4 regions of the Arthrobacter sp. SDR-2R genome follow, and region 4 is predicted to be linked to each of the others. Evidence: predicted binding sites of a transcription regulator. Region 4 holds the regulator's gene; each other region holds the start of a gene.
What was found. Region 4 encodes Rex, which represses fermentation and respiration genes when NADH is low (regulators of the CRP and FNR family bind a similar motif). Its sites were predicted from a motif close to CTTGTGAANNNNTTCACAAG; they were not measured.
Positions count from the first base shown of each region.

Region 1: a site for Rex is predicted at 5,338-5,357, ahead of AC3ANU_RS10825 (glyceraldehyde-3-phosphate dehydrogenase). Genes of this name have one in related genera too.
Region 2: a site for Rex is predicted at 5,653-5,672, ahead of benA (benzoate 1,2-dioxygenase large subunit). Genes of this name have one in related genera too.
Region 3: a site for Rex is predicted at 1,044-1,063, ahead of AC3ANU_RS19540 (queuosine precursor transporter). Genes of this name have one in related genera too.

Region 1 is NZ_CM173231.1:2,321,351-2,328,718, forward strand. It holds gene epsC (serine O-acetyltransferase EpsC) at 1-73, opposite strand, end outside; gene cysK (cysteine synthase A) at 113-1,048, opposite strand; gene msrA (peptide-methionine (S)-S-oxide reductase MsrA) at 1,113-1,637, opposite strand; gene AC3ANU_RS10800 (Nif3-like dinuclear metal center hexameric protein) at 1,737-2,660, shown strand; gene AC3ANU_RS10805 (zinc ribbon domain-containing protein) at 2,770-3,507, shown strand; gene AC3ANU_RS10810 (YaaA family protein) at 3,517-4,281, opposite strand; RNA gene rnpB (RNase P RNA component class A) at 4,338-4,725, shown strand; gene AC3ANU_RS10820 (TspO/MBR family protein) at 4,770-5,303, shown strand; gene AC3ANU_RS10825 (glyceraldehyde-3-phosphate dehydrogenase) at 5,609-7,051, shown strand; gene AC3ANU_RS10830 (hypothetical protein) at 7,126-7,335, shown strand.
Region 2 is NZ_CM173231.1:759,409-766,776, reverse strand. It holds gene AC3ANU_RS03545 (ATP-binding protein) at 1-1,022, opposite strand, end outside; gene AC3ANU_RS03540 (1,6-dihydroxycyclohexa-2,4-diene-1-carboxylate dehydrogenase) at 1,082-1,909, opposite strand; gene benC (benzoate 1,2-dioxygenase electron transfer component BenC) at 1,909-3,480, opposite strand; gene benB (benzoate 1,2-dioxygenase small subunit) at 3,604-4,140, opposite strand; gene benA (benzoate 1,2-dioxygenase large subunit) at 4,176-5,558, opposite strand; gene catA (catechol 1,2-dioxygenase) at 5,887-6,768, shown strand; gene AC3ANU_RS03515 (benzoate/H(+) symporter BenE family transporter) at 6,860-7,368, shown strand, end outside.
Region 3 is NZ_CM173231.1:4,250,066-4,257,433, forward strand. It holds gene AC3ANU_RS19540 (queuosine precursor transporter) at 118-879, opposite strand; gene AC3ANU_RS19545 (TetR/AcrR family transcriptional regulator) at 1,076-1,732, shown strand; gene AC3ANU_RS19550 (TIGR01777 family oxidoreductase) at 1,755-2,666, shown strand; gene AC3ANU_RS19555 (hypothetical protein) at 2,663-3,073, shown strand; gene AC3ANU_RS19560 (hydroxymethylpyrimidine/phosphomethylpyrimidine kinase) at 3,145-4,002, shown strand; gene AC3ANU_RS19565 (pyruvate dehydrogenase) at 4,115-5,863, opposite strand; gene AC3ANU_RS19570 (MFS transporter) at 6,026-7,368, opposite strand, start outside.
Region 4 is NZ_CM173231.1:1,321,953-1,329,320, reverse strand. It holds gene AC3ANU_RS06120 (YceI family protein) at 1-482, shown strand, start outside; gene AC3ANU_RS06115 (hypothetical protein) at 691-1,542, shown strand; gene AC3ANU_RS06110 (redox-sensing transcriptional repressor Rex) at 1,656-2,360, opposite strand; gene AC3ANU_RS06105 (glutaredoxin family protein) at 2,454-2,708, opposite strand; gene AC3ANU_RS06100 (HAD family hydrolase) at 2,787-3,605, shown strand; gene AC3ANU_RS06095 (30S ribosomal protein bS22) at 3,685-3,783, opposite strand; gene AC3ANU_RS06090 (helix-turn-helix domain-containing protein) at 3,935-4,147, opposite strand; gene AC3ANU_RS06085 (3-deoxy-7-phosphoheptulonate synthase) at 4,302-5,441, opposite strand; gene AC3ANU_RS06080 (acetylxylan esterase) at 5,757-6,776, opposite strand; gene AC3ANU_RS06075 (rhamnulokinase) at 6,883-7,368, opposite strand, start outside.

The sequences.
Region 1 (7,368 bases), 1.0 Mb from region 4:
AAGAACCTCGAGCCGCCGGGTCGTGGGACCGGGCGGCGTCGAGGTCTTCCTTCAGTCTTGCGAAAAAGCCCACAAAGTTCTTTCTACAGGAAACGGGCGGATGGCGGGCTGATCAGCCGCGGATGTCGTCATAGAGCACGGTGGAGATGTAACGCTCACCGAAGTCGCAAACGACCGCCACGATCAGCTTGCCGGCATTTTCCGGACGCTTGGCCAGTTCCAGCGCGGCCCAGACGATGGCGCCGGAGGAGATGCCGCCCAGGATGCCTTCCTTGATGCCCAGTTCGCGCGCAACGCGGACCGAGTCCTCCAGGTTCGCGTCAATAACCTCGTCGTAGACGTTGGTGTCCAGCAGCTCCGGGATGAAGTTGGCGCCCAGTCCCTGGATCTTGTGCGGGCCGGGGGCGCCGCCGTTCAGGATGGGGGAGTCCTTGGGTTCCACCGCCACGATCTGTACGCCGGGCTTGCGTTCCTTCAGGACTTGCCCGACGCCGGTGATGGTTCCACCGGTGCCAACGCCGGCCACGAAGATGTCCACGCCTCCGTCGGTGTCTTCCCAGACTTCCTCGGCGGTGGTCCTGCGGTGGATCTCCGGGTTGGCTTCGTTGGCGAACTGCTGGGCCCAAATGGAGTTCTCGGTGTTGGCCACGATTTCCTGGGCCTTTTCCACGGCTCCGCGCATGCCCTCGGACCCCGGGGTCAGGACGATCTCGGCACCGAAGGCGCGCAGCATGACCCGGCGCTCGGTGGACATGGTCTCAGGCATGGTGAGGATGACCTTGTACCCGCGGGCGGCACCCACCATGGCGAGGGCGATGCCCGTGTTGCCGGAGGTGCCTTCGACGATGGTGCCGCCGGGCTTCAGGGCGCCCGATTTTTCCGCGGCGTCGATGATGGCAACGCCGATGCGGTCCTTGACGCTGTTGGCCGGGTTGTAGAACTCCAGCTTCACGGCAACGGTGGCGTCCAGCCCCTCGCTGAGCCGGTTCAGCCGGACCAGTGGGGTCCCGCCCACCAGTTGCGTCACATCGTCATAGATCCGTGCCATGTACATACGCCTATCTCTAAGGGGTGAATACTGAGGTCAGCCTAACGAGGCCGCGTAACGGAGGCTAAGCGTTAAGCCATGCAGAGTAATATTTCCGGGCCTTGGCCAGCTTGGGGTTGATGATCACCTGGCAATACCCCTGCTCCGGGTGTTTGGCGTAGTAATCCTGATGGAATTCCTCCGCCACGTGGAACCGCGGCAGGCGGCTGACCTCGGTGACAATGGGATGCGGCCACAGCGCCTGGTTGCGTTCGATGGCTTCCTCGAACAGGATCTTCTCCTCCGTGGTCTCGTAGAACATCGAGGAACGGTACTGGGTGCCCACGTCGTATCCCTGCCGGTTCAGCGTGGTGGGGTCATGAAGGGCGAAGAACATGTCAAGGACAACTTCCGCGGGGATAACCTCCTCGTCGAAGGTCACCGCCACCACCTCCGCGTGGCCAGTGGTTCCACTGCAGACCGAGTAGTAGTCCGGATGGGGATCGTGCCCGCCGGTGTAGCCGGACACCACCGAGGTGACACCCCGTGTCTTCTGGTAGACGGCGTCAAGGCACCAGAAGCAACCTCCGCCAAGAACAAAAGTTTTCATGACCTCTTCAATGGTTGACGGCCCGGGATCATTCCCTGCCGGCCCCGCGCCATGCCGCAAACTGCGGCGGCCGCAAGCCGATGGGGTAAAACTAAGACTATGGAACCTGTGGACACCGACGTTACCGGCCAGGCAGATCACGACGGCGAAGCCTCCTCCGACACGCCGGCTCCGGCCGGTTCCGCGGACGCTCCCACTTTGGCCGAACTGCTCCTGGCAGTTGAGGAACTGTGGCCGGAGTCCCTGGCGGAAAACTGGGACGAGGTAGGGCTCGTGGCAGGCCACCCGTCCGCCGCCGTCACCAAGGTGATGTTTGCGGTTGATCCCACGCTGGAGGTCATCGAGGAAGCCGTTGAGTGGGGAGCCGAACTGCTCATCACCCACCACCCCCTCCTGCTGAAGGGCGTCACGTCGGTCGCCGCCACGTCGGCGAAGGGCCGGGCAGTCCACCGGCTCATCGAGTCGGGAACGGCACTGCTGACCGTGCACACCAATGGCGACTCCGCCGTCGGAGGCGTTTCCGATGTCCTGGCCGACGCCCTGGGGCTCCAGGACGTCGCCCCGCTCACGGTGGCAGCCAACGGGCTCCCGGAGGAAGGCATTGGCCGCGTGGGCGACCTGGCGGATGCCATGAGCCTGGGCGACTTCGCGGCCCGGGTGTTTGGAATTCTTCCGTCAGTGGCCGGGGGAGTGCGGGTCTCCGGCGACAAGGACGGACTGGTGCGGCGCATCGCGGTGTGCGGCGGTGCCGGCGATTCGCTGTTCAATGAGGTGCGCGCCAGCAACGCCGACGTCTACGTCACCGCGGACCTTCGCCACCACCCGGCATCCGAGGCACGCGAAGCCGCCCTCAACGGACGGCCGTACCTGGTGGACGTGTCGCACTTCGCCAGTGAATGGCTTTGGCTGCCTGCGGCCGCGGCCGCCCTGGGCAACGTCCTGGCTGACCAGGGACATGAGGTGGAGATCCAGGTCAGCACCACCAACAGCGACCCCTGGGACTTCATCCTCACGCCGGGCTAGGCAGCAGCCCGGGATAGCGCGAGGCAGGGAAGCGGGGCCACGCGCTAGAGTCTAGGAAGCGCCGGTTCGGTGCCCGGCCACGGCCGGAAGGGATTTATCGGAGGTAACAGTGGCCAAGGCAGCACCGGCGGAACAGTTGAAGTTGCTTGAACTGCAGGGGCTGGACGCCCGGCTGAAGGGCCTCACCAACCGCCGCCGCACGCTGGAAGACGATCCCCGCATCAAGGACCTCGAAGCCGCGCTCTCTGTCGCCAACGGTGAACTGGGAGCAGCCAAGGTGGCCGTGCACGATGCCGAGGCCGCGCTTAAGCGGGCGGAAGCCGACGTCGAACAGGTTGCTTCACGGATCGAACGCGACGAGGCCAGGCTCAACAGCGGCACCGGCCTTTCCAAGGACCTGGTTGCACTGCAAAAAGACATCGCCTCGCTCAACAAGCGGCGCTCCGACCTTGAGGACGTGGAGCTGGAGGTCATGGAGCGGCTGGACAGCCTGCGGGAACGGCAGGCGGCGCAGCAGCAGATTGTCGACGACATCCAGGGCTCCTTTGCCACCATCCGGGCCGAACTTGACGCGGCCCTCGCGGAGGTGGAAACGGAAGCGGCAGGGCTTCGCGCGCAGCGCGCCGCATTCGCTGCAGGCCTGGAGGCGGGCATGCTGGCGGTTTATGAAAAGACGCTTGCCAAGCGCGGAGTGGGCGCGGCCCGGCTGTTCCACGGCACCTCCGAAGCCTCCGGCATGAAGCTCAGCCCCGGCGACCTCGCGGAGATCAAGGCTTCGGCCGCGGACGACATCGTGTTCTGCCCGGACTCCGGCGCCATCCTGGTCCGCTCGGACGAGTGGTCCTGACCGGCCGGATCAGCCCGGCAGGATGATGTTCAGGGCGTGCGGCCTGCGGGCCGTGCCCGGCACCAGTTCTGCGTCCCACTTCTCGCGGGCAGCCTTCAAAAGGTCCGATGGCGCCGCCGGGGCTTTACCGCGCCGTACCAGCAGGTGCCGCGCCAGTTCCCCCCGGGTGTGCTTGGCGAAGTGGCTCACCACTTTGCGGACCCCACCTGTTTCGGTGAAGACGTTGACCGCCACGGTCTGTTCCGGCGGCGGTGCCCAGGCGGCTGCATAGGTGCTGGACCGGCAGTCCACCACCAGGTGCCCCCGGGCGGCGCTGCCCAGGGTTTCGCCAAGCTGCGTCTTCCAGAACGGGGCCAGCCTGCCGACGTCGGGCAGTGCCGTGCCCATGGAGAGCCGGTAGGCGGGGACGCTGTCGCCGAAGCGAAGGGCACCCCACAGGGCCGAGATCACCAGGACGGACGCGTCCGCCTTGCGCCGCTGGGCCGGTGTCAGGCTCCGATAGCCAAGGGCGTCGTACAGGACGCCGGAATAGATGCTGTGTGCGGGCGCTGCCGGCTCGGCGCCCAGGCGCGTATTGCGTTCCACGTCCTCACGCAGTGATGCGCCCACGCCCAGCAGGGCGAGGGCGTCCTGGTGGGCACTGACGGTTCCCAGCGCTTCGAGGACCTTGGCGCGGTAGGGGTTCAATTCCGGAAAGCCGAGCGTGGACCAGTCGACGGCGGGTCCCCGGAGCGCGGGTGTCTTGCCTTCGGAAGGGGGAAGCAGAATCAGCACCGTCCGATCCTACCGGCGCAAAAGCGGGTGGCGGCGCCGGTAGACTGGACGGCGGATGGGACAGCCAGGCGGCCGCGCGTCACGCAAGTGGCTCGAGGAACGTCCGGGCTCCGCAGGGCAGGGTGGTGGGTAACGCCCACTCGGGGTAACCCGCAGGCCAGTGCCACAGAAAACAGACCGCCTCCATTGCCGGCTTTGGCCGGGAAGGGCAGGTAAGGGTGAAACGGTGGTGTAAGAGACCACCAGCTTCCCGGGTGACCGGGAAGGCTAGGTAAACCCCACCCGGAGCAAGGCCAGACAGGACACGTTCGAGGGCTGCCCGCCCGAGTGTCCGGGTAGGCCGCTGGAGGGTGCCGGCAACGGTACTCGTAGATGGATGGCCGTCGCTCCCTTTCCGGTAACGGCAGGGGAGAACAGAACCCGGCGTACCGGCTGTCCCATCCACATTCCGCGTTTGACCTAGGGCGATGCGTTGGGGATGCTGGACCGTGCCCGTTATTCCTGATCCCCGTCCCGCCGCCCGGGCCGGCGTCCCCGGCATCCGTTCCCAGGTCGTTGCGCTTGGCGGGTTCCTGGCGCTGTCCGCCGCGGCGTGGGTCATCGCTTCGGTTCCCATCATCCTGAATTCCAACGGGTGGTACGCCGGTTCGGTGAAGGCGCCGTGGATGCCGCCGCCGTGGATGTTCCGGAGCACCTGGATGGCGCTGTACACCGGCGTGGCGGCAGCCGCGTGGCTGGTCTGGCGCAAGGGCGGCCTGACCGGGAGCACCCGTGCAGGCTACATTGTCCAGCTGCTGCTCAACGCGGCGTGGCCGGCGGCCTTTTTTGCCCTGTACCCAATGCTCGGAGCTGCCGCTCTCTGGGCTGCGTTCGGGGTTATCTGCGCACTCGCCGGAACCTTGGTATTCCTGATCCTGCGCTTCGGGCCGGTGGACGCCGCCGCCGGCCTCCTGGTGCTGCCGTACTTTTCCTGGCTTGTCTTTTCCGCCAGCCTGAACCTCTACTCAGCCGTCCACAACTGAGTCCGGCAACACCACGGCTGCGGGGCATCCCGGCCATGTGAGTGATTTCACGCAGCGCAAGCGTGTTCCCGGCGGCGGGCCAAATTAGAATGGATCCCGGACGCAGGAGTTCTACCGCCGAAAGTTGCGTTCGCAACCGGCGGTTTTTCTTTGCACGCGATCCAGGCGCCTGGGGGCCATCCCTGCAGGCGCGGGTGCCCCTGGACATCATCAGGTGGCCTACATCTGTGTACGAGGACGTACACGGCTGAACCGAGGAAGGTATTTCTGTGAGCCAGACGTCTGATTCTTGTCTTGATACGTGGATGGGCCGGGAGGCCCTCGCCGAGGCCATGATCCCGGTGATCGGCAGGCTGTACCGCGAAAACAACGTGGTCACCAGCATCCACGGCCGGAGCCTGATCAACAAGTCCACCATGAACATCCTCAAGGCGCACCGCTTTGCACGCCGGATGAGCAAGGACGAACTGCTCCTCGAGGACACCGCGCCCCTGCTGAACACGCTGGCCGGACTGGAGCTGGGCGCTGCCGCGATCGACATCGCCCGCCTGAACCAGAAGTTCAAGGAAGAAGGCAACGGCGCCACCCTGGAGGAGTTCCTCCGCGCTGAGCTCGCCGAAATCGTTGGCAAGCGGGGCGGCGATGACCGCACCAGCACCGACGTCGTGCTCTACGGCTTTGGCCGCATCGGCCGGCTCCTGGCCCGCCTCCTCATCGAAAAGGCCGGTGGCGGCCACGGACTGCGCCTGCGCGCCATCGTGGTGCGCCGCGGCTCCGACAACGACCTCTCCAAGCGCGCCAGCCTGCTGCGCCGCGACTCCGTCCACGGGTCCTTCGAGGGCACCATCCGGATCGACGAGGACGCCAACACCATCACCGCCAACGGCGTGCAGATCCAGGTCATCTACTCCAACGACCCCGCCACCATCGATTACACCGCCTACGGCATCAAGGATGCCCTGGTGGTGGACAACACCGGCCGCTGGCGCGACGCCGAGGGACTTTCCCAGCACCTGCAGAGCAAGGGCGTGGCGCGGGTCCTCCTGACCGCACCGGGCAAGGGAGAGCTGAAGAACATCGTCCACGGCATCAACCACCGGGACATCACAGACTCGGACCGGATCGTCTCCGCGGCGTCCTGCACCACCAACGCCATCACCCCCGTGCTGAAGGCCATCAACGACAAGTTCGGCGTGGTGCAAGGGCACGTGGAAACCGTCCACTCCTTCACCAACGACCAGAACCTGATCGACAACTTCCACAAGGGCGACCGCCGCGGCCGCTCTGCAGCCCTGAACATGGTCATCACCGAAACCGGCGCCGCCAAGGCAGTGGCCAAAGCCCTGCCCGAACTGCTCGGAAAGCTGACCGGCAGCTCCATCCGCGTCCCCACCCCGGACGTATCGCTGGCCATCCTGAACCTCAGCCTGGAAAACGGCACCACCAAGGACGAGGTCAACAACTACCTCCGTGAAATGTCGCTGCACTCGGACCTCCGCAAGCAGATCGACTACATCGACTCACCCGAGGTTGTCTCCACCGACTTTGTCGGCTCCCGCCGCGCCGGCATTGTTGATGGACTCGCTACGGTCTCCACGGACAAGAACCTGGTCCTCTACGTCTGGTACGACAACGAATTTGGCTACAGCTGCCAGGTGGTGCGCGTTATGGAGGAAATGGCCGGCGTGAACCCGCCGTCGTTCCCCGCCAAGGAAAGCGCCGCCGCCCTGGCCGCCATCGCGGTCTGACCCTGTCCGCCACGTCCAGCGAATTCCCGGCTGGTTCTCTGGAATCAGCCGGGAAAGGGGACCACACTGGTGGCATGGACAACGAATCGACTCTTCAGCACGACACCACCCTCGAACACGCCCTGGACGTGGCCAAGTCGAACCACAAGGAAGCAGTGCGGCTGCTTGAACGCGCCCGCGCCGCACACGCGGCCGGGGATGTCAGCCAGGACCGCGTGCGCCAGCTCGAGGGACTGCTGGCCATTGCCGAGGAAGACCTTCGAAGGGTCACCAGGGAGCAGTAGCCCAGAGGCGGCCGCGCCGGCCGTGTGAGCCAT
Region 2 (7,368 bases), 560 kb from region 4:
CCGGGTTCCAGGAAGGCGACGGCGGAGCGGGACTGGTCCACGGACAGTCCCAGGAGCCCCGCACGGTGTCCCTCATCGAGTGCCGGCAGGACGGATTCCAGTCCGCCCACCCTGGCCACCTCCGCCAGGCCGGCGCCGGGGCCGAGCACCGCTGCGGTCTCCGCGGCGGTGACCAGGGCGGGGGACGCGGCGGCCAGGACGCTGCGGACCCTGGCGCGCACCCGGGAGGTGGGCGGCAGGGACGGAAACCAGGACTGCCAGGTTTCCGGCGGCAGCTCGCGGAGCAGCTCCACGACGGACTGGGCAATCCCGTCGGTGTGCGTCACCAGGCCGTGCGCCGCTGTTGCACTGAGGTCCAGGCCGAACAGGCTCCGTGCCAGGTCCTGGACCTGCTGCGGCGACAGGGGCTCCAGCGGAATCCGGGCCACTTGGTGGCCGGTGAGGAAGTCGAGCACGCCGGCCGGGACACGGGGCGCATCTACAGGGTTGAGGGTCAGCAGGAACAGGACCCGCTTGTCATGCAGCCTCCGCGTGACAAAGGTGAGGATGCGCAGGCTCGCCTCGTCGAGCTTGTGGACGTCGTCGACGGCGACCACCACGCTGCCGTGCGTCTGCAGGCCTTCGAGATGGGTGCTGAGGGTGGAGGCGTAGTTGACCACCTGGTCCGGGGTCAGGGAGGCGACGGGCCCCGGCGCCAGGGCCGGGCCGCCGTCGTAATCCTTTGCCGTACGGAGCGGCAGGGTCCGCATGAGCTGGGAGTAGCCTGCCAGGGCGAACTGCGCCTCCCAGTCGTCCCCCATGGCGGACAGCACGCGGACGCCTCGGGCGGCCGTGCGGCAGTGCTCAAGGAAGAGCTCCAGGAGTGCCGTTTTCCCGGATCCGGACGGGCCGGAGAGCACAACGGTTCCCACTTTGCCTTTGCGGACGGTCCGGAGGGTTTCCAGCAGCTGCTCGAACACCGCTGCCCGGCCGGCCAGCGGGAAGTCCTCAGCCGTGTCGCCCTGGGTGGAGCCCGCCGTCATGGCTGCAATCCTACCGGAGCGGCCTGGGCGCCCCCCATGGCGTGCATCCATCGGATGCACTAGCCCAGGTCGCCGCCGGCCACCGGGAGGATGCTCCCGGTCAGGTAGGACGCCTCGTCCGAGGCAAGGAACACGATGGGCGCCGCCTGCTCGTCCAGGGTGCCGTAGCGCTTCATGAACGAGGACTCCACCGTCTGGTCAACGATGGTTTGGTACCAGTCCTTCTCGGTGGCGGACTCGGCTTCCGGCCCGCGCTTGACCTTCCGCGGCGGGGCTTCGGTGCCGCCCGGGGCGGTGGCCACCACGCGGATGCCGTGCCCGGCCACCTCCATGGCCAGCGACTGGGTCAGGGCGTTCACGCCACCTTTCGCCGCGGCATAGGGCACCCGGTGCATTCCCCGGGTGGCCACCGAGGAGACGTTCACGATCGTGCCCGAGCCCTGCTCCATCATGGCCGGCAGGACTGCCCGGCAGGTCCAGAGCGTGGGAAAGAGCGAGCGGCGGATTTCCTTCTCGATCTTGTCCTCGTCGTACTCCTGGTAGGGGCGGGCCCAGATGGTGCCGCCCACGTTGTTGACCAGCACGTCCACGCGGCCGTGGGCTGCGAGCGCTGCCTTGATGGCCTGGGTGGCGCCGGCGAAGGTCTCCAGGTCCGCGGTGACGGACGTGGCCGCCCCGCCCGAACCCGACGCCTTGGCGGCCTCGTCGATGCCGCGGGCAACGTCGTGGACCAGGTCCGCGCGGTCCACCAGGACCACCACACCGCCTTCGGCGCCGATGCGCTCGGCCACCTTCTGGCCGATCCCCTGGGCGGCACCGGTGACGACGGCGACCTTGCCGCCGAACCTGCCCGGCGTCACGTATTGCCCGGCGTACGGCGCAGCCATCAGCGGGTGGCCTTGGCGTCGATGGCCCCGGCCATGGTGTCCTTCGCGTCCTGGGCATGGGCGGTGATGACGGCGCGCAGGTGGTCCTTGTCGCCGCGTTCGAAGGCGTTCACGATCTCAAGGTGGTCCTGCGTGACGCGTTCGAAGATCGGCGTCCCGGCTTCGAACGCCGCGGCCATCTGGGCGTGGACATCCAGGCGCCGGTACGACTCCAGCAGCATCGGGTTGTCGCAGACCATGAAGAGGTACTCATGGAATTCTTCGTTGGTGCGCGCGAATTCCTCGGGGTCGGTGATGTTTCCGTCCTGCACCGAGCCGGTGGTGGCTTCCGCGAGCCGGCGGAACTGGCGAAGTTGCTGTTCGCTGAGCCTTCCCAGCAGCAGTTCGCTGACCGCAAGCTCCAGGCCCATGCGGGCGTCCAACTGGGCGAAGCTGTCCTCCTTGCGGAAATCCAGCTGGCCGGTCTCCAGCGAGGACACGGCCTCCCCGCGGCTCATGGTGTCGCCTTCGGACTGGATCTTTCCGGCCGGTGCCGGGGCCCCGGTTTCGGCGTCGCCTCCGGTGGTCTCCTTCGGCGCGAAACGTTCGAAGTAGAAGTTGGCGGGCTTGATGCCTTCGGTATCCAGCCACTTGGAGACGGCGTTGACCATGGGCGGCGGCCCGCAGAGGTAGATGTCCACGTCGCCGTCGTTGAGGTGCTTCGGTTCGATGATCTGCGTGACGTAGCCGGTGTGCGGTGCGGAGGTGCCGGGCTCGGAGGCGATGTAGTCCCAGGTGAAGCCGGGCAGTTTCGCCTCGTAGGCGCGGAGCCAGTCCAGGCCCACGATGTCCGCCTCGCGGGTGAGCCCGTATATGAGGTGCACCGGGCTGGACGGCGGGTTCTCGGAAAGCTTCTCGAGGATGGACAGCAGCGGGGCCAGGCCGGTGCCGCCGGCCAGGAGCAGCAGGGACCGTTTGGGCTCGCGGAGGAAGAAGGATCCGTAGGGGCCGGTGAATTCGATGGCGTCGCCTACCGCAGCGCGGTCGCGCAGGTACTCGGACATGGCACCCTGCGGGGTCACGCGGACCATGAAGGACGCATCGTCCACTTCGGGGCCGCTGCTGAAGGAGTAGGAGCGCTCGGCGTCGGTACCGGGGACCTTGAGGTTGACGTACTGGCCCGGCAGGAACGCCAGTGCATCCCGGTTCTCCACCTCGAGGGTGAAGGAGACCGTGGTGTCGGTGTGCCGGTTGAGTTCCTTGATGGTGGAGCTGAAGGTGGCGGCCGCCGTCTTTGCCGACTCGGACGTGGCCGGGATCTGGATGGCCAGGTCGGACTCCGGGACGGCCTGGCACGTCAGCATGTAGCCCTTTTCGAGCTCCTCTTCGGTCATGGCGTCATCGATGAAGTCGCCCGGGTCGAAGGAGCCTGAGTCGCAGAACGCCTTGCAGGTGCCGCACGCGCCGTCGCGGCAGTCCGACGGAATGTTGATCCGCGCCTTGTAGGCCGCGTCCATGACGGTCTCATAGTCGCCGACCTTGATGACTTTGGTAACGCCGTCTTCGAAGCTGAGGGCTACTTTGTGGCCCATGGGGTCCTCCTGACTGGGCGGGCGCGTCGTCGCGTCCGGGGAAAAAGTTGGGCGTGCCCGGCGGGCACGGAATGGGACAGTCCGTGCGGCGCCCGGTTAGGCCGGGCGCCCGCGCGGGACAGGTCAGATCATGTAGACGTCCACCACGTGGTGGATGTAGTCGTTCTTCAGGACGACTTTCTTCTTCAGGATCACCGGCTGCGGGCCGGAAAGGTCGATCGTGTAGAAGCTGGTGCCGAAGTACGTGTCCGTCGTGTTGTAGCGGAAGTACAAGGTGAACCAGTTGAAGCGCACCTCCACCTTGCTGCCGTCGTTCGACAACACTTCGACGTCCGTGACGTTGTGGCCCGTTCGCGGCTCAGGGAGGGAGGTGGCGGACGACCTGTCGGTCTTGATCCGGAATACCCGGTCCTCGATGCCGCCCCGGTTGTCGTAGTAAATCAGGGAGATCTCGTTGAGGGGGTCCTGCGTCAGCTGGTCGTCCACATCCCAGGCCGGCATCCAGAATTCGGAGTCCGGGTGGTAGCACTCAAGCCATTCATCGAACCGGCGGTCATCCAGCAGGCGGGCTTCCCGGTACAGGAACGCCCGGACGGTTTCAAGGGTTGTGATCTCCTCCGCGGTCTTCAGGACCGGGGCGGTGTGGGTCAGATTGGTCATGGGTTCTGCGCTCTCTGTGGTTCCGGTGGGCTCTCTCAGGTGACGGGAACGGAATCCAGGGCGGAACGCTCCTCTTCCTCCGCCAGGGCCCGGTCCATGACTTCCTTCCAGTACCCGTGCTGGATGGGGTAGAGCCCTTCGTCTTCGGTGCGCACGCCGGAGGCGATCACCCTGGTCATGCCCAGGGCCCGCGCCTGCTCGTCCGGACCGGTGATCTCGTGGGTGGAGCCGCGGGTCATGTCGTTCCACGGGGCGCTTGTGGCCCAGTAGGTCTTGTTGCAGGAGCGGAATTCCTCGAGGTCGTCCGGCGTGGCCATGCCCGTGGCGTTGAAGAAGTCTTCGTACTGGCGGATGCGCTTGGAACGGTTCTCCTGGGACTCACCCTTGGGGGCGATGCAGTAGATGGTCACCTCGGTCTGGTCCGCGGAGATCGGCCGGAAGTGGCGGATCTGCGAGGAGAACTGGTCCATGATGTAGACGTTCGGGTACAGGCAGAGGTTGCGCGAGATGTTGATCATGAAGTTGGCCATTTCCTCGCCGTACTTGGCCACGAGCTCGTCGCGGCGGTCCCAGAGCGGGCGGTCCTGGGGGTTGGTCCATTCCTGCCACAGCAGCAGGTGCCCGTGATCGTAGGAGTAGAACCCACCCTTGACCTTGCCCCACTTACCGGCGTCCATGGCCTTGGTCTTATTGGCGGAGTCGCCGGCGCTGCGGCGGGCGGTGGTGGCTGCGTAGTTCCAGTGCACGGCCGTGACGTGGTAGCCGTCGGCGCCGTTCTCGGCCTGGACCTTCCAGTTGCCGTCGTAGGTGTAGGTGGACGAGCCGCGCAGGACTTCCAGGCCTTCGGGCGACTGGTCGACGATGGAGTCGATGACCTTGGTGGCATCGCCAAGGTGTTCCTCGAGCGGGAGGACGTCAGCCTTCAGCGAGCCGAACAGGAAGCCGCGGTAGGACTCGAAGCGGGCCACCTTGGTGAGGTCGTGCGAGCCTTCCTTGTTGAAGGTCTCGGGGTAGCCGGCGTTCCGTGAGTCCTTGACCTTCAGCAGTTCCCCGGAGTTCTTGAAGGTCCAGCCGTGGAACGGGCAGGTGACGGTGGTGCGGTTGTCCGTCTTGCGGCGGCACAGCATGGCACCGCGGTGCGAACAGGCGTTGACCAGGCAGTTCAGCTTCCCGTCCTTGTCCCGGGTGATCATCACGGGGGTGCGGCCGATATAGGTGGTGAAGTAGTCGCCCACGTTGGGGATCTGCGACTCGTGGGCGAGGTACACCCAGTTGCCTTCGAAGATGTGCTTCATCTCGAGTTCGAAGATCTCCTGGTCGGTGAAGATCTCGCGCTTGGCCCGGATGACGCCGTTCTCGCGGTCGTCGATCACGGCGTCGGCAAGGACCTCGCGGGCATGGATCAGGTTCTCGGTCATGGCGTGCTCCTTCATTGGAGATTGCTGGACGGATGGGCGGAGGTCCACTGGGGAAGAGGCTTCGGCGGCGGACGTTGTCCAGCAATTCTTGCCGCTCGTGATTGGCCTCACATCAGGCAAATACCTAGGTTCCACCAAGGGTGTCTTTATGTACTGATAATGACTCAAAAGACGCCTAGTTGATATTTGTAGCGTCCTTATCTGCGGGCCTACGATTGAGACCGAGATCACGCAGGCCGAGCAACGCAGGCGAAACTTTCCGCCCCGCAGGCCGCGTGGGGAGCAGGAGCCCTTCCTGTCCCATTCAATGAAGAAGGTGGACATCGTCATGACCCAAACCCCAACGGACAGCCGCACGGAAAACGAAGGCACCGCCGTCGAAGCAGGAACCAAGGCAACCGAGCGGTTCGCAGCGTCGGGCAAGCTCTCCAAGGTGGATGTATCCAAGGAACGGGTGAGCCTGCTGGCCGGCGCGCTGATCAAGGCCGCCAACGACATCGTCGAGGAGCACCAGGTCACCTACGAGGAATACAACGCGCTCAAAGCGTGGCTGATCAAGGTTGGGACGGACGGTGAATGGCCGCTGTTCCTCGACGTCTGGCTTGAGCACACCGTTGAGGACGTCAACTCCCAGGACCGCCCCGGCACCGTGGGCACCATCGAGGGCCCCTACTACGTTCCCAACTCCCCGGAACTCCAGACGCCCGCCACGGTTGAAATGCGCGACGGCGAAGAAGGCACCCCGCTGCGCTTCAGCGGCCAGTTCACCGACACCGACGGCAACCCCATCCAGGGCGCCCAGGTGGAGATCTGGCACGCGGACGCCGCCGGCTTCTACTCCCAGTACGCCCCTGGCCTGCCCGAGTGGCTCTTCCGCGCCACCGTCAAGGCCTCGGACGATGGCCGGTTCGAGATCAACACGATGCGTCCGGCGCCGTACCAGATCCCCACGGACGGCGCCTGCGGGCAGCTGATCAGCGCCGCGGGCTGGCACGCCTGGCGTCCGGCGCACATCCACATCAAGGTGTCCGCACCGGGCTACGAGCCGGTCACCCAGCAGCTCTACTTCCCCGGCGATCCCCACAACGCTGACGACATCGCCTCGGCAGTGAAGCCCGAACTGATGCTGGACCCCCGCCCCCGTTCCGACGGCAAGGGCGAGGACGTAGTTTATGACTACGTCCTGGCCAAGCAGGGCCAGAAGAAGTAGCACGCAAACTGGGAGATACCCCCGCACGGAGGCGCTCCGGAGCTGATGCTTCGGAGCGCCTCCGGTTTTTCCGCCCCAGCCAGGAGCCCCGATGAGCCATCCCCGCCCACATCCGACCGCCAGCTCCGTTGAGGCAGCCCAGCCTGTGCCTGAGCCCCTGCTGGAACGTCCGGGGGTCCGGCCTGCAGGCCCCCGCCGGATTCTTCGCGACCTGGGTCTGTCCTATGTCTCGAACGGCGCTATTGGGCTCATTTTCGCGGCATCCGGGCCCATCGCCGTCACCCTGGCCGTCGGAACGGCCGGCGGCCTGACCCAGGGCCAGCTCTCGTCCTGGGTTTTTGGCATTCTGTTTTCGGGCGGCGCGGCCACGCTGCTGATGTCGCTCATTTACCGGCAGCCCCTGGGCTTCGCCTGGTCCATCCCCGGCACAGTGCTCCTGGGACCGTCCCTGCAGCACCTTTCCTTTCCCGAAGTCGTCGGGGCCTTCTTCACCTCCGGCGTGCTGATCCTCGCCCTGGGCGCCACCGGCGTGGTGCGAAAAGCCATGGCGCTGGTACCCATGCCGATCGTGATGGCCATGGTGGCCGCGGTGTTCCTGAA
Region 3 (7,368 bases), 1.6 Mb from region 4:
CGGCCGGAGCGCCAAACCGCCGGAACGGGACCAGGCCGCCGGTAATTTCCGGCGATCCGGCAGCTTTCCAGCGATCCCACGCGATCAGCAGTTGGAACGTACGACGCCGGGCGGCAGCTATGCGGCGTTTGTCACCGCTTCCGCGGCGTGGCCCGCGACGCCGTAACTGGGCTCGCGACGCTTGACCCAGTTGATGACCAGCGAGGTCACGGGGACGAAGAGGAACTCCACCACGGTCTTGTAGACGAAACCCACCAGCACGTAGTTCACGAAGCTGCCGGGGTCGGCGATGCCGATGACGGGTGCGGCGATGCTGCAGAAGATCAGCGTGTCCACAAACTCTCCGGCGCCCGAGGATCCCATGAGCCGCGCCCATAGGGACCTCTCCCCGGTGCGGGCCTTCATCCGGACCAGGATCCAGGAATTGATGGTCTGCCCCGCCAGGAATGCCAGCAGGGAGGCCAGGACGATTTGTGGCACGGGGCCAAGCGCCCCTTCCAGGGCGGACTGCTTGGCGGCACCGTACTCGTCGTCGAATCCGGGGAGCGCAATGACTACCCAGTAGCAGAGGGAAGCGAAGACGGACAGCGCAAATGTGGTGAAAATGGCTTTGCGGGCCACCTTGAAGCCGTAGACCTCACTGATCACGTCGCCGAGGATGTAAGCCAGCGGGAAGAGGAAGAAGCCGCCGTCGGTGACGATGGGGCCGAATGCCACCCCCTTGGACGCTCCGATGTTTGACAGGATCAGCACCACTGCCATGGCTGCCAGCATGATCCCGAAGTAGGGCGAACCGATGTCCGCGAATCTGGCGGCGGGACCTGCGGCAGTGGGTTGGATGGTTTGGGGCAGGGCACTGTGGCCGGGGGCGGAGGTCATCGAGGGATCCGTTCAGGAGTGGTGGGCCGGCCTGCCGTACTGGGCGGCCGGTTGTATTAGCACTCGTGCCATTCTCGCACCGGGCCGCGTGGCAAAGCTCCCCAAGGAGAAGGGTTAGTTAGCCCGGACAGGTTTTGAACATGTTCAACTATTGTCGCACACTGCTTTTGAACATGTTCAAAGAATGGGGATGCCGATGGCAGCGAAGAGCGAACAGACCAGGCAGCTGGTGGCGGACACGGCGCTGCGCATGTTCCGAGATATCGGGTTCGAGAAGACCACCATGCGCGCCATCGCCGCCGGGGCAGGCGTCTCCGTCGGCAACGCCTATTACTACTTCGCGTCCAAGGATGACCTGGTCCACGAGCTGTACATCCAGGTGCAGGCAGAGCACGCGGCGCGGGCCTCGGAAGCGCTGGACGGGACCGCTTCCCTGACTGAGCGCCTGAAGGCCACGCTGCATGCCGGCCTTGACGTCATGGCCCCCTACCACCGGTTCGGTGCGGACTTCGTTGCCACCGCAATCCGGCCAACATCACCGGTGAACCCCTTCTCAGCACGGTCCACGCCTGCGCGCGAGGCCTCCCTGGACATCTTCAGGCGCACTGTGCATGGGGCCCGGCCCGGCGTACCGAAGAAACTGCGGACCGATCTGCCGGAGCTGCTGTGGCTCTGCTACATGGGCATCACCCTCTTCTGGGTCTATGACGCCTCGGAGAGCCAGCGGCGGACCAGGAGGCTGGTGGACGGCGCGGCCCCACTCATTGCCCGCGGTCTCGCTCTGGCCCGCATCCCGGGAGTCAGCAAGGTGTTGGACGACGTCCTGGACCTGGGCCGCAGCATCCGCGATTAGAGAAGAAGCATTGGGGGAAAAGATGGGCTGCACAAAGACAGTTGTGGTGGCGGGGGCTTCCGGCTTCATCGGCACGTACCTTCGCCGGCGCTTCCAGGAAGACGGATGGACCGTGCGCACCATTGGACGCAAGGGAACGGGCAGCGCCGCAGCCGGATGGGATGACGACGCCGGCATGGTGCGGGTGCTCAACGGCGCCGAGCTGGTGGTGAACCTCGCCGGACGGTCCGTCTCCTGCCGCTACAACCGGCGGAACAAGGCGATCATCATGGACTCGCGCGTGGCCACCACCCAGGCGCTCGGGCGTGCCATCGCACAATGCCCGGAGCCGCCGTCGACCTGGTTGAATGCCAGCACCGGCACCATCTACCGCGATGCCAGAGACCGCCCCCAGCCTGAAACCGACGGCGAGCTTGGCTCCGGGTTCTCCGTGGACGTGGCCAAAGCGTGGGAGGCCGCCCTCGCGGCGGCCACCACGCCGGCCACCCGGAAGATCCCGCTGCGAATCGCCATCGTGCTGGGCCGCGGCGGCGGCGCGCTGGCGCCGTTCGCCAACCTGGCGCGGCTGGGCCTGGGCGGCCACATGGGCGACGGCAGGCAGAAGTTCAGCTGGATCCACGTGGAGGACCTGTACCGCAGCATCCGCTTCCTGCATATGCGGACCGACGTCACCGGACCCGCTAATGTGGCGTCGCCGGACGTGGTGAGCAACCGGGAAATGATGCGCCTGGTGCGGCGCGCCTACGGCGCCCGCTTCGGGCTCCCCACCCCTGCGTGGCTCCTCCGTGCAGGGGCCGTCCTGATCCGCACCGAAACCGAGCTTGTGCTCAAAAGCAGGTGGGTCCAGCCGCAGAAACTCCTCGACGCGGGCTTCGTCTACAGCCAGCCGGAGCTGGGCCGGGCACTGCTGCAGATCGCCAAGGGCCGGGAATGAGCCGCCCGCTCCGCGTCACCTTCGGTCCAGGCGCGTTCCTTCCCGGCGCGGGCCTTGCGGTCCTGGTCTTCGGGTTCCCCCTGGGCTTCCCCGGCTATCTCTACGGAACGCTCGCCGCACTGCTTCTGGGAATGCCCCTGGCGCTGGCTGCCGGGATTTGCATGCGGACCGTCCGCAACCAGCTGCTGCACGTCCTGGCCGTCGGCGTGGCAGGGCTGGCAACCGGGATGCTTACGCTCATGTTCATCACAGGCAGCCACTGGTCCGCGATGCGGGGCATGGTCCTGTGGACGGGGTGCTGCGCGGCGCTGGGGCGGGCAGCTGTGTCCGGCCTCGTCACAATCCATGACGCGCCCGCGCGGGAACCCGTGGCTGCGCAGAAGCCCGGCCCACCGCTGGAACCCTGACCATACGGCGTCCCGGCGCCCTGTCCGGTGACACATGGAAAGCGTCCGACGGCGGGTGGCAGGATGGGTGCATGACTTCCGCTACCCCTGACGCAACGCTGTCCGCCGCAGGCCCCGCCGTCGTCCTCACTATCGCCGGCTCCGAAGCCACCGGCGGCGCCGGCGCGCAGGCGGACCTGAAGACCTTCCAGGAACTGGGCGTCTTCGGCATCGCCAACCTGACCTGCATCGTGTCCTTCGACCCCAAGGACAGCTGGAACCACCGCTTCGTGCCGGTGGACCAACAGGTGATTGCCGACCAACTGGAGGCGACGACGGCGGCGTACGGTCCGGCGTCGGGCGCCCCTTCCGCCCTGGACACCGTGAAGATCGGCATGCTGGGCAGCCCCGCGACCATCAGCACGGTGGCGTCTGCCCTGCAGGAGAACAGCTTCGCCAACGTTGTCCTGGACCCGGTGCTGATCTGCAAGGGCCAGGAGCCCGGGCACGCGCTGGACACGGACCAGGCCCTGAAGGCGCAGATCCTGCCGCTGGCAACGTTCGTCACGCCCAACCACTTCGAGGCGGAGTCCCTGTCCGGCCTGGAAATCACCGACATCGAGTCGTTGAAGGCCGCCGCCGTCCGCATCCACGAACTCAGCGGCGCGGCAGTTCTTGCCAAGGGCGGGGTTCGGCTGGACGGCCCGGACGCCGTCGACGTCTTCTACGACGGCGAAACCCTGGAAGTCCTCACCGCCCCGAAGGTGGGCGAAGTTGCCGTCTCCGGTGCCGGCTGCTCACTCGCCGCGGCCGTGACCGCGGAGCTGGCCAAGGGCGCCAGCCCGCTGGAGGCTGCACGGACCGCAAAGGACTTCGTCACCGCCGGCATCCGCAACCGTGTTGCCTCCGGCGCCCCGTTCGACGCCCTCTGGCAGGGCGGCGCCCGGTAGAACCGATCTCCCCGCGCCGGGTTCGCCGGAAACCCTCGAGATCGCCGGGAATTTGCGGCGAACCCGGCAGTTCCCGGCGAACCCGGCAGTTCCCGGCGAGCTCGACGTGTGGCTAGCGCCGGGGGATGTTGCGCAGGTTGCTGCGGGCCATGCTCACGGCCTCGCCCGCCCCGCGGTTCAGGACCACCTTGGACATGGCGGTGGCGAATCCGATCACCTGCGAGCCGGAAATCTTGGGCGGGATGGACAGCGCCTTGGGATCGGTGATCAGCTCCACCAGTGACGGGCCCGGGTGGGCGAAGGCCTCCCGGTACGCCGACTCGATCTGCGCAGGATCGGTCACCCGCACGGCATGGAAGCCCAGGGCTTTGGCCACGGCCGCATAGTTGGCGTCCGGCACGTCCACGCCGAAGTCGGGCAGCCCGTCCACCAGCATCTCCAGCTTGACCATGCCCAGGGTGGAGTTGTTGAACAGCACCACGTTGACCGGCAGCTTGTACGCGGCCGCGGTGATCAGCTCGCCCAGCAGCATGGACAGCCCGCCGTCACCCGAAACCGAGATGACCTGGCGGCCCGGGTTGGCCAGCTGGGCCCCGATGGCATGCGGGAGGGCGTTGGCCATGGAGCCGTGGAGGAAGGACCCGATCAGCCGGCGGGTGCCCAGCGGGTTGATGTAGCGCGCGGTCCAGACGTTGCACATGCCGGTATCGGCCGTGAAAATGGCGTCCTCCGCCGCCACCTGGTCCAGCAGCGAGGCCGCGTACTCCGGGTGGATGGGCTGCTTCTTCTCCACCTTGCGGGTGTAGGCGCCCACCGCCTTGTTCATCAGCCGGTCGTGCTTCTTAAGCATCTGGTCCAGGAACCGGCGGCTCTTCTTCGCCTTCACCAGCGGCAGCAGGGCGCGCAGGGTGGGGAGCACGTCGCCGTGGACGGCGATGTCCACGTCCGTCCGGCGGCCCAGCCGGTGCGCCGCCCGGTCCACCTGCGCGGTCCTGGTGTCGGGCAGGAACTGGTCATACGGGAAATCCGTGCCGAGGAGGATCAGCAGGTCCGCGTCCTCGATCCCCTCCGCAGCGGCACCGTAGCCCAGCAAACCGGTCATGCCGATATCGAACGGGTTGTTGTACTGGACAAAGTCCTTGCCGCGGAGCGAGTGCCCCACCGGCGCCTTGGCCAGTTCGGCGAGCGCCATCAGCTCGCTGTGGGCGCCTTCCACGCCGGCACCGGCGAAAATGGCCACCTTCCCGGCGTCGTTGATGGCGTCCGCGAGGGCCTGGACGCTGGCCGGGTCCGGGACCAGGCTGGCCGGCCGGAACGTGGCGGGAAGCGGCGTGGGGCCTGCGGCTTCCAGTCCTGCGATGTCGCCGGGAAGGGTCACGACGGCGACTCCGCCGAGTCCCAGCGCGTGCTGGATGGCGCTGTGCATCACGCGGGGCGCCTGCTCCGCGGTGCTGACCAGCTCCGAATACACCGAGCACTCGTTGAACAGCCGGTCCGGGTGGGTCTCCTGGAAGAAGCTGCTGCCTATCTGCTTGCTGGGAATGTGCGAGGCGATGGCCAGCACCGGCGCGCCGGACCGGTTGGCGTCGTAGAGGCTGTTGATCAGGTGCAGGTTCCCGGGGCCGCAGGATCCGGCACAGACCGCGAGCTTGCCGGTGAGTTGCGCCTCTGCAGCCGCGGCAAAGGCGGCCGCTTCCTCATGGCGGACGTGGATCCAGTCGATGCCGCCCTTCGCGGCGCCACCCGTCTGGCGGACGGCGTCCACGATCGGGTTGAGGCTGTCACCCACAATCCCGTAGATCCGCTGCACGCCGGCAGCCTGGAGTTGTTCGATGAGCTGGGTGGCAAGTTCCTTGGCCATGGGTGCAGACTCCCGCGTTTGTGGTGGTGGCTGACATGGCCCAATATAGTCCGCCCACCTGGGCTGGCACCTGACGGGCATGCAGAGGAGGCGTACGACGGCGGCCTGGCAGCCGCCGTCGTACGCCTCCTTGGGGAGCTGGCCCCCGGGTGCCGCTAAAGGCTACCGTCCGGCACCCACGCGCTCTTCGCCGTCGGCCGCGTTGGATGCCCATGCGTGGCCCTGTTCGGCGTCAAGGTGCGTGGCCTTCTTGTTCTTCAGGGCGAAGATGTAGACCACCAGCGAGATGGCGACCGCCACCGTGACGTACGTGAAGAAGAGGTCCTCCCGTCCGGACTTCTGGAAGGCGGCACCGATCAGCGGCACGGTTCCGCCGAAGAGGGAGTTGGCGATCGCGTAGCCCAGGCCCACGCCCAGGGCACGGATGGAGGCCGGGAAGAGCTCGGCCTTCACCAGGGCATTGATGGAGGTGTAGCCGCCCACGATCAGCAGGCCGCCCATCATCAGCAGGAACGCGGTGAACGGATCCTTGGTGCCGGCGAGCGTGGACAGCAGCGGCCAGGTGAACAGCACACCGGTGATGCCGAACCAGAGCAGCAGGGGCTTGCGGCCCACCTTGTCCGAGATGATGCCGTAGACGGGCTGCAGCAGCATGAAGATAAACAGGGCCCAGAAGTTGATCACGGAGGTGTCGGTCTTGGCGATGCCGGACGTATCGTTCATGAACTTCAGGATGAAGTTGGTGTAGGTGTAGAAGGCCACGGTGCCGCCAAGGGTGATGCCAATGCAGACCAGCAGCGGCTTCCAGTAGCCGGTGAACAGCAGCTTCATGGTGCCCGGCTGGGCCTGGCCGGCCACGGCGGGAGTCTTTGCGGCGTTGATCTGTTCGGCGGAGACGGTCTCCTCCATGGAGCGGCGCAGCCACAGGACAACAAGGGCCGCCACGCCGCCGATGGCAAACGGGATCCGCCAGCCCCACTCGTTGAGGTCGCCCTTGGGCATGGCGTTCTGCAGGATCACCAGGACCAGCAGGGCCAGCATCTGGCCGCCGATCAGGGTGACGTACTGGAAGCTGGAGAAGAATCCGCGCCGCTTAGTGGTGGCGGCCTCGGACATGTAGGTGGCGCTGGTGCCGTACTCGCCGCCCACGGAGAAGCCCTGGATCACGCGGACCAGCACCAGCAGGATCATGGCCCACAGGCCGATCACGTCCTGCGTGGGCAGCACCGCGATGGCGAATGAGCCGGCGGACATCATGGTGACGCTGAGCGTGAGCGCCGCCTTGCGGCCCTTGCGGTCCGCGTACCGGCCGAAGAACCAGGCGCCGATGGGGCGCATGAGGAACGACGTCGAGAACACGGCCATCGCTTCGAGGCCCGCCTGGAGCTCGTCCTTGGAGTTGAAGAAGTGGGCCTGGAAGTAAGCGGCGAAGACGGTGTAGACGTAGAGGTCATACCATTCCACAAGGTTGCCGGCGGAGCCCTTCAGGATATTGCCCACGGCCC
Region 4 (7,368 bases):
TCACTGTCCGGCACGCCGGCATCAGCAAGGTCCGCGGCCAGTTCAAAGAGGCCGCCGCCACGCTGGACCTGGGCCAGGATGTGGCTGAGTCCAGGATCAACGCCACCATCCAGACCGCCAGCTTCGACTCCGGCGACGCCAACCGCGACGGCCACGTCAAGGGCGAGGACTTCTTCGATGTGGAGAAGTTTCCCGAGATCTCCTTCGTATCCAACGGCCTGGTGGCCAAGGGCAACAGCTACGAGCTCACCGGCGACCTGACCATCAAGGGTGTCACCCGCCCGGTGACCCTGGAAACCGAATTCAACGGTGTTGCCGTTGATCCGTTCGGCAACACCCGCGCCGGCGTCTCCGCCGAGACCACCATCAGCCGCAAGGACTTCGGCCTCACCTGGAACGCCGTCCTGGAAGCCGGCGGCGTGCTGGTCAGCGACAAGGTTGCCATCAACCTTGAACTCGCCTTCATCGCCCCCGCAGCGTAGTTCCGCCCGCCAGGGCACAACCCCGGCGCCAGGCCTCCCCGGCCTGGCGCCGGGGTTCCCTGTTTAACGGCAACCACCTGCGCCAATACCCGCTGAATCACCCACAACGCCGCCCGCCGGGGGTACGGTGGACTTAAGCCATGCTGGGGGAAGGCAGAGGACTGATTCCCGGCAGCCTACCCGGATCCCGACCTGCAGAAGGAACGCCATGAGTACTCCTCCCGTCCCGCCCCCGTCGCCCCAAGACCCCAGCAACGACCAGCCGGGGCATGAACAGGCCGGCAGCCCCCAGTCCGGAGACCAGCAGCAGCCCCGCTACGGGCAGAATGCGCCGCAGTATGGCCAGAACGCCCCGCAATATGGGCAGAACGCGCCCCAGTACGGCCAGAACCAGCCGCCGGCAGCGCCGCAGTACGGCCAAAACCAGCCCCAGTACGGCCAGAATGCGCCGCAGGCCCCGGGCTACGGCCAGAACCCGCCGCAGTATGGCGCCCAGTTCGGGCAGAATGCACCCCAGTACGGCCAGCCGCCCTACGGGCAGTCCCCCTACGGCCAGTACCCGTCGGAGCAGCCGCAGCCGGCCGGAGGCAACGGCGTCCCGCAGCTGGTGAACATCTCGTTCTGGCTGTTGATCGCGTCGGCAGTGATCTTCGTGATCTCCCTGCTGACCGGGCTGACGCAGCTGGATGATCCGGTGTTCCGGCGGACATTCGAGGACCAGATGGCGGCCGGAGGCGCCAGTGGAGTCACCTATGACGACATTAAGGGGGTCATCGCCGGCACCCTGGTGGTGTTCGCGATCATTGGCGTGGCCCTCTACCTGCTGGTGGCCTTCTTCGTCCGAAAGGGCAAGAACTGGGCCCGCATCCTGGGAACGGTCTTCGCTGCACTGTCCGTCTTCGGACTCTTTGGTCCCCCCAGCTTTGCCACCATCGGAACGCTCCTGGGAATTGCGGCCATCGTGCTGCTCTACCTTCCGGCAGCCGCCCCGTACTTCCGGAAGCAGCAGCCTTTCGCCAACCCCTATTCGGGCGGCTTCGGCAACCCCTACGGGCGGTAGCCACTCCGCCCGCTGACACTGCACGCGGCCCGGGATGCATCATTCGCATCCCGGGCCACCTGCTTTAACGGGTCCGCCAAGACTTGGGCCGGGGGAAAACTTCCAGGGAAACCCTAGGCCGTCTGCCCGGGCGTCTGGGCCCGCTGGGCGTGGTAGGCCAGGATCTGGAGTTCAGTGGCCATGTCCACCTTGCGAAGATTGACCCCTTCGGGAACCTGCAGCATCACGGGTGCAAAGCTCAGCACGCTGCGCACGCCTGCCGCCACCACACGGTCGCAAACGCCCTGCGCGACGGCCGCGGGAAGGGCCAGGACCACCATGTTGGCCCCGGTGCGGTGCAGGACGGTCTCCAGGTCTGCCACGTCGCTGACGCGCAGCCATCCCACCTCGTTGCCCACCACCATCTGGTCTGCGTCGAAGATGGCCACCACATCGAACCCGCGCGACTCAAAGCCGCCGTAGCGTGCCAGCGCCTTGCCCAAGTTGCCGGCGCCCACAATGGCCACTTTCCAGTCGTGGGTCAGTCCGAGCGCGGCGGCGATGTGGCGGCTGAGGTACTGCACCTCATAACCGACGCCCCTGGTGCCATAGGACCCCACATGGGACAGGTCCTTGCGGAGGGTTGAAGAACTGACGCCGGAGGCTTCTGCCAGGGATTCGGAGGAAACGCGCTCCACGCCCTCGGACAGCAATGTGTTCAGGGCACGGAGGTAGATGGTGAGCCGGGCCACGGCGGCAGGAGGTATCTGCTTGGTCAGTGCGCCCGTGGCATCCGGAAGGTCCGGGACAGACTGGGGCGAAGAACCCAGGGATGTCACCCGCACCTCCCTTGCGTCGCGTTGTGAGTCCACTCTAGGTCCCTGCCGCTCATGCCTTCAAAACCAGGACCATCAGAAACTGCCGCCACTGCCCTACCGGCCCATGGCGCGCTGCAGCACGCGTGCCAGCCGGACCTCGTCGATCTTCCAGAAGTCGCGCTGCACGCCGTCCACCAGGACCACCGGGATCTCTTCGGCGTAGCGCTCCCGCAGTTCAGGCTGGTTGTCCACCAGCTCTTCGCTCCAGGTAAGGCCCAATGAGGCAGTGACCCGGCCGACGGCGTCGCGCGCCTCCTCACAAAGGTGGCAGTCAGCTTTGGTGACCAGGACGACGCGGGGTGTAGCCATGGCTTAACGGTATCGCCGTTCCCGGCGTGAGGCTGACGCCGACGGCGGCGGGCCAGTGGATTGACTAGACTCAACTCCATGCCCCAGGAGAAATACGTCGCCGTAGTCACACGGCCGGTTGCTGCGCCGCAGCCCGGCGAGGCGGCGTTCTTCGATGTGGACAACACCCTGATGCGGGGTGCCAGCCTGTTCCATGTGGCCCGCAAGATGCACCAGCGGGGAGCCTTCACCCTGAGGCAGGCGGCGGGTATGGCCTGGAAGCAGTTCAAGTTTGTGGCCCGCGGCGAGAACATGGACGATGTCCATGCCGTCCGGGACTCGGCCCTGACCCTGGCCGTGGGCATCAGTGTGGATGACATCAAGGCGCTGGGCGAAGAAGTCTATGACGAGATGATCGCGTCCCGGATCTGGCCCGGCACCAAAGCGCTGGCGCAACAGCACCTGAGGGTGGGCCGCCGCGTCTGGCTGGTGACAGCCACCCCCATCGAAGTGGCCACCGTAATCTCCACCCGGCTGGGACTGACCGGAGCCCTGGGGACCGTGGGCGAGGTCTCGGACGGCCTGTACACCGGGCGGCTGGTGGGAGACATCCTGCACGGCTCGGCCAAGGCCGTGGCCGTGCAGGCCATCGCCGACGATGAGGGCCTGGACCTCAAGCGCTGCTGGGCCTACAGCGACTCCTACAACGACGTCCCGCTGCTGTCGCTGGTGGGCCATCCGGTGGCCATCAATCCGGACGCCAGGCTGCGCCGCCACGCCCGCGACCGCAACTGGCCGGTTTACGATTTCCGCGCAGGCCGCCGTGCCGCGACATTGGGACTCAAGGCGGCCACCTTCGGCGGGGCCATCTACGGCCTCTGGAAGGGCTTCGCCCGCATCCGCGGCCCGCGGGCATAATTCTTACCTCTTGCCGGGTTAAACGAAATGCCCGCCACCTTGGAAGGCGACGGGCATTTCCACGCTGCTTGAAGTATCGCTACTTCTTGTTGCGGCGCTGGTGACGGGTCTTGCGAAGCAGCTTGCGGTGCTTCTTCTTGGCCATACGCTTGCGACGCTTCTTAATAACTGAACCCACGAAAGTTCCTTACAAACTAGATGCAGTACCTGTCTGATGGAGAATGTCCGTGGACAAAGCTACGAACTGAACAACTGACAGATTCTTACAATGACGTAAAACGTTCCTTAACAGGGTACCGCTTATCGGGAGCCGCTCAGGACAGGCAGCCTCAGGCGGTTTCGGTGTGGCCTTCCACGACAGCACCCCTGAGGTACTGTTCGACGGCGTTTTCGGGGACCCGGTAGGAGCGGCCGAAGCGCACCGCCGGCATTTCGCCGGAGTGGACCAGCCGGTAAACAGTCATTTTGGAGACCCGCATGACCTCGGCTACTTCAGCCACGGTCAGGAACTTCGCGTTGGAGAAGTTCTGTTCTGCCGACATTTCCCTATTTTCCTTTGCTGACGGATGGACAACAGTGACCCCAGGTACGTGCCAATGCGGTGTTACGATGCTGAGCCATCCACCAACCACCTAAAAAGATACTCTAGATGTTCATGTGGCAGATGTGAAAGTAGTGCCTCCCCTATTTCAGCCCCTAATCTGACTGCCGCCGCTTCCGTGCCGATGCCGCCAGCTGCTCAAGGACGGACGCGGAAACGTCCCAGTCCATGCACGCATCCGTGACGCTTTGCCCGTACACCAGCTCCGCGCGTCCGGCCGCGTGCTCGGCAACATCCAGGTTTTGCGCGCCGCCCACCAGGAAGCTTTCCAGCATCACGCCGGCCACGGCCCGCGCGGCAGCCCCGCCCTGCTCCAGCTGGGCGCCAATCTCCAGGGCCACCTCAGCCTGCCGGTGGTGGCTCTTGCCGCTGTTGGCATGGCTGGCATCCACGATCAGCCGCGGGTTCAGCCCCTTGCCTGCCAGTTCACCGGAGGCGCGTTCCACATCGGCCGCTGAGTAGTTGGGTCCCTTGCGGCCGCCGCGCAGGATCACGTGGGTGTCCGGGTTTCCAGCCGTTGCCACCAGCGCAGCCCGGCCGTCGCCGTCGATCCCCAGGAAGGCCTGCGCCGCCGCCGCGGCACCGCATGCATCGATGGCCACCTGGAGGCCGCCGTCGGTCCCGTTCTTGAAGCCGATGGGCATGGACAGCCCGGACGCGAGCTGGCGGTGGATCTGGCTCTCGGTGGTGCGGGCACCGATGGCACCCCACGAGATCAGGTCCGCCATGTACTGGGGGCTGATCGGTTCGAGGAACTCCGTTGCCGTGGGGAGGCCCAGCGCGGTGACCTGCTGCAGGAACAGCCGGGCGGTGCGGAGGCCGGTGACCATGTCATGGGTGCCGTCCAGCCGTGGATCGTTGATCAGGCCCTTCCAGCCCACGGTGGTGCGCGGCTTTTCGAAGTACGTCCGCATGACGATCAGCAGGTCTTCCTTGTGCTTCTCCGCCTGGCTGACCAGCCGGCGGGCGTATTCCAGCCCTGCCTTGGGGTCGTGGATGGAGCAGGGACCCACGATGACCAGCAGGCGGTCGTCCACGCCGTCCATGATGGCGCGCACTTCGTCGCGGCCGCGTTCGACGACGGCAGCGGCCCGGGCGTCCAGCGGCAGTTCCGCGAGGAGGTCGGAAGGAGTGGGCAGCGGAGTGAACTCGCTGACGCGCAGGTTGGACGTGGACTTGGTGTCGCTGGCGCGCTGGTTTGAGGTGGTTTGTGCCGGTGCTGTTGCGGTGCTCATGTTCGGGTCCTGTTCCAGATGGGAAGCGGGCCCGGATTTCAGAACCCGCCGGAGAAACGGCGAAGGGCAGAGAATAATCTCTGCCCTGTTGGCTCTGAAGGAATGCTGGATGCGTGTCAGTTAGACGCGGGCCCCTCCAGAGCCAACGAAAAATACGCATACCAACGGTTAGTCATGGAAAAGACAATAAACCCGGGCCGCCGCGGGAGCAAAATCGGCTTCCGTCACATTCCATCCCGGGCTTGTTCGCGGATCCGGACGCACAAGGTGCGGATCCGCGAACAAGCTTAGGCTTTAGCGGCCCGCTGCCCGGGCTCAGCCGAGGAGTTTGCGGAGGTACTGGAGCTGCCGGATCCAGTGATGTTCCTGGCCGCCTTCATGGTTGTTGAACCGGTACACCTCGATCTCCTTGTCCGCCCCGCTGGCGGAGGAGGCGCCCGATCCGGAACCGTAGGCGTTGAAGCTGGCGAAAACGGTGGACGGCGGGCAGATGTCGTCCATCAGCGCCGCGGAGTACAGTGCCGGGGCGCTGGCGCGGCGGGCCAGGTTGACGCCGTCGAAGTAGTTGAGGACGGCAAGGGTGGACTCATAGCGGTCCCGGTGGCGTGCCAGGAACTGGGCAATCTCCGGGTACGGCCCGCGCGGGGTGATGTCGATGGCGCGGGGAAAGTCTTGGAGGAAGGGGACGTCGGGCAGCGCGGCGATGACGCCGTCGAGCCGTCCCGCGGTAAGCCCTGCCGTGGCCACCACCAGGCCGCCGCCCTGGCTGACTCCGGCCAGCACCACCTTGGACGGATCGACCGCGGGGTGGGCCTGGGCCGCCTCCACCGCCCGGAAGGCATCCACGTAGACCCGGCGGTAGTAGTAGTCCTCCCGGGCCGCGATGCCCCGGGTCATCAGGCCTGCGTGCGCCACATCCCCCGCCGAGGGGTGGGGATCCGCGGTGTGGCCCAGGGTGCCGCCGTACCCCTGGCCGCGGGTGTCCATGATGAAGTGCGCGTACCCGGCCTGCGCCCAGCGCGTGTCCTGGTTGACCAGGCCGCGGCCACCGGAATAGCCGATGTAGTTCACCACCACCGGTAGCCGGGCCCCCTCGTCCCGGTTGGCGGGAAGGTGCAGCCAGCCCTTGACCGGTGCCCCGCCGAAGCCGGCGAACGTGACGTCGAAGGTGTCGATCAGTGCCAGGTAGTTCTCCACCGGCTCAAACGCGGGGTTCAACGGGAAGGCACGGGCCTCCGCCAGGGTGGCATCCCAGAACGCATCCAGGTCTTCCGGCGGGGTGACGTCGGAGGTGTAGCTGCGGAGCTGGGCCAGGGGTAGGTCGAAGAGGGGCATCGTTGTCCGTCCTGCTTTCGGTTGTTGGCGCCCCAGCGGGACGCTCCTCTATTTCTAGCGCACGATGACGGCATCCCGCCGCCTGGGCCTGTGGACACCCAGGAGTTCAATTCCTGGCGGCGTTCAGTGTCAGCTCCTGGGGTTCGTACCGTCGAAGGTCCGTTCCGGCGGCGATGATTCCGCGCAGGAGTGGCAGGCCCCCGGTGGCAGCCCCGGCGGCGCGGGCCTGGATGAGCACGTTTCCCAGGGCGGTGGCTTCGACCGGACCGGCGATGACCGGGCGGCCGGTGGCGTTGGCGGTGAGCTGGCAGAGCAGGGTGTTCTGCGAGCCGCCGCCCACCACGTGCACCACGTCCACCTCACGGCCTGCCAGGCGTTCGGCCGTGGTGATGGTCCTGGCATAAGCAGCTGCGAGGCTGTCCATGATGCAGCGGGTGATCGCCGCGGGCTCGTTGGGCAGGACGTCCCCGGTTCGCCGGACTGCTGCCCGGATGCGCTCGGGCATATCGCCCGGGGCGATGAAGTAGGGGTCGTCGGCGTTGACCTGGGGACCGCCGGCAGGCAGGGCTGCGGCAGCGGAGAGCAGCGCGGC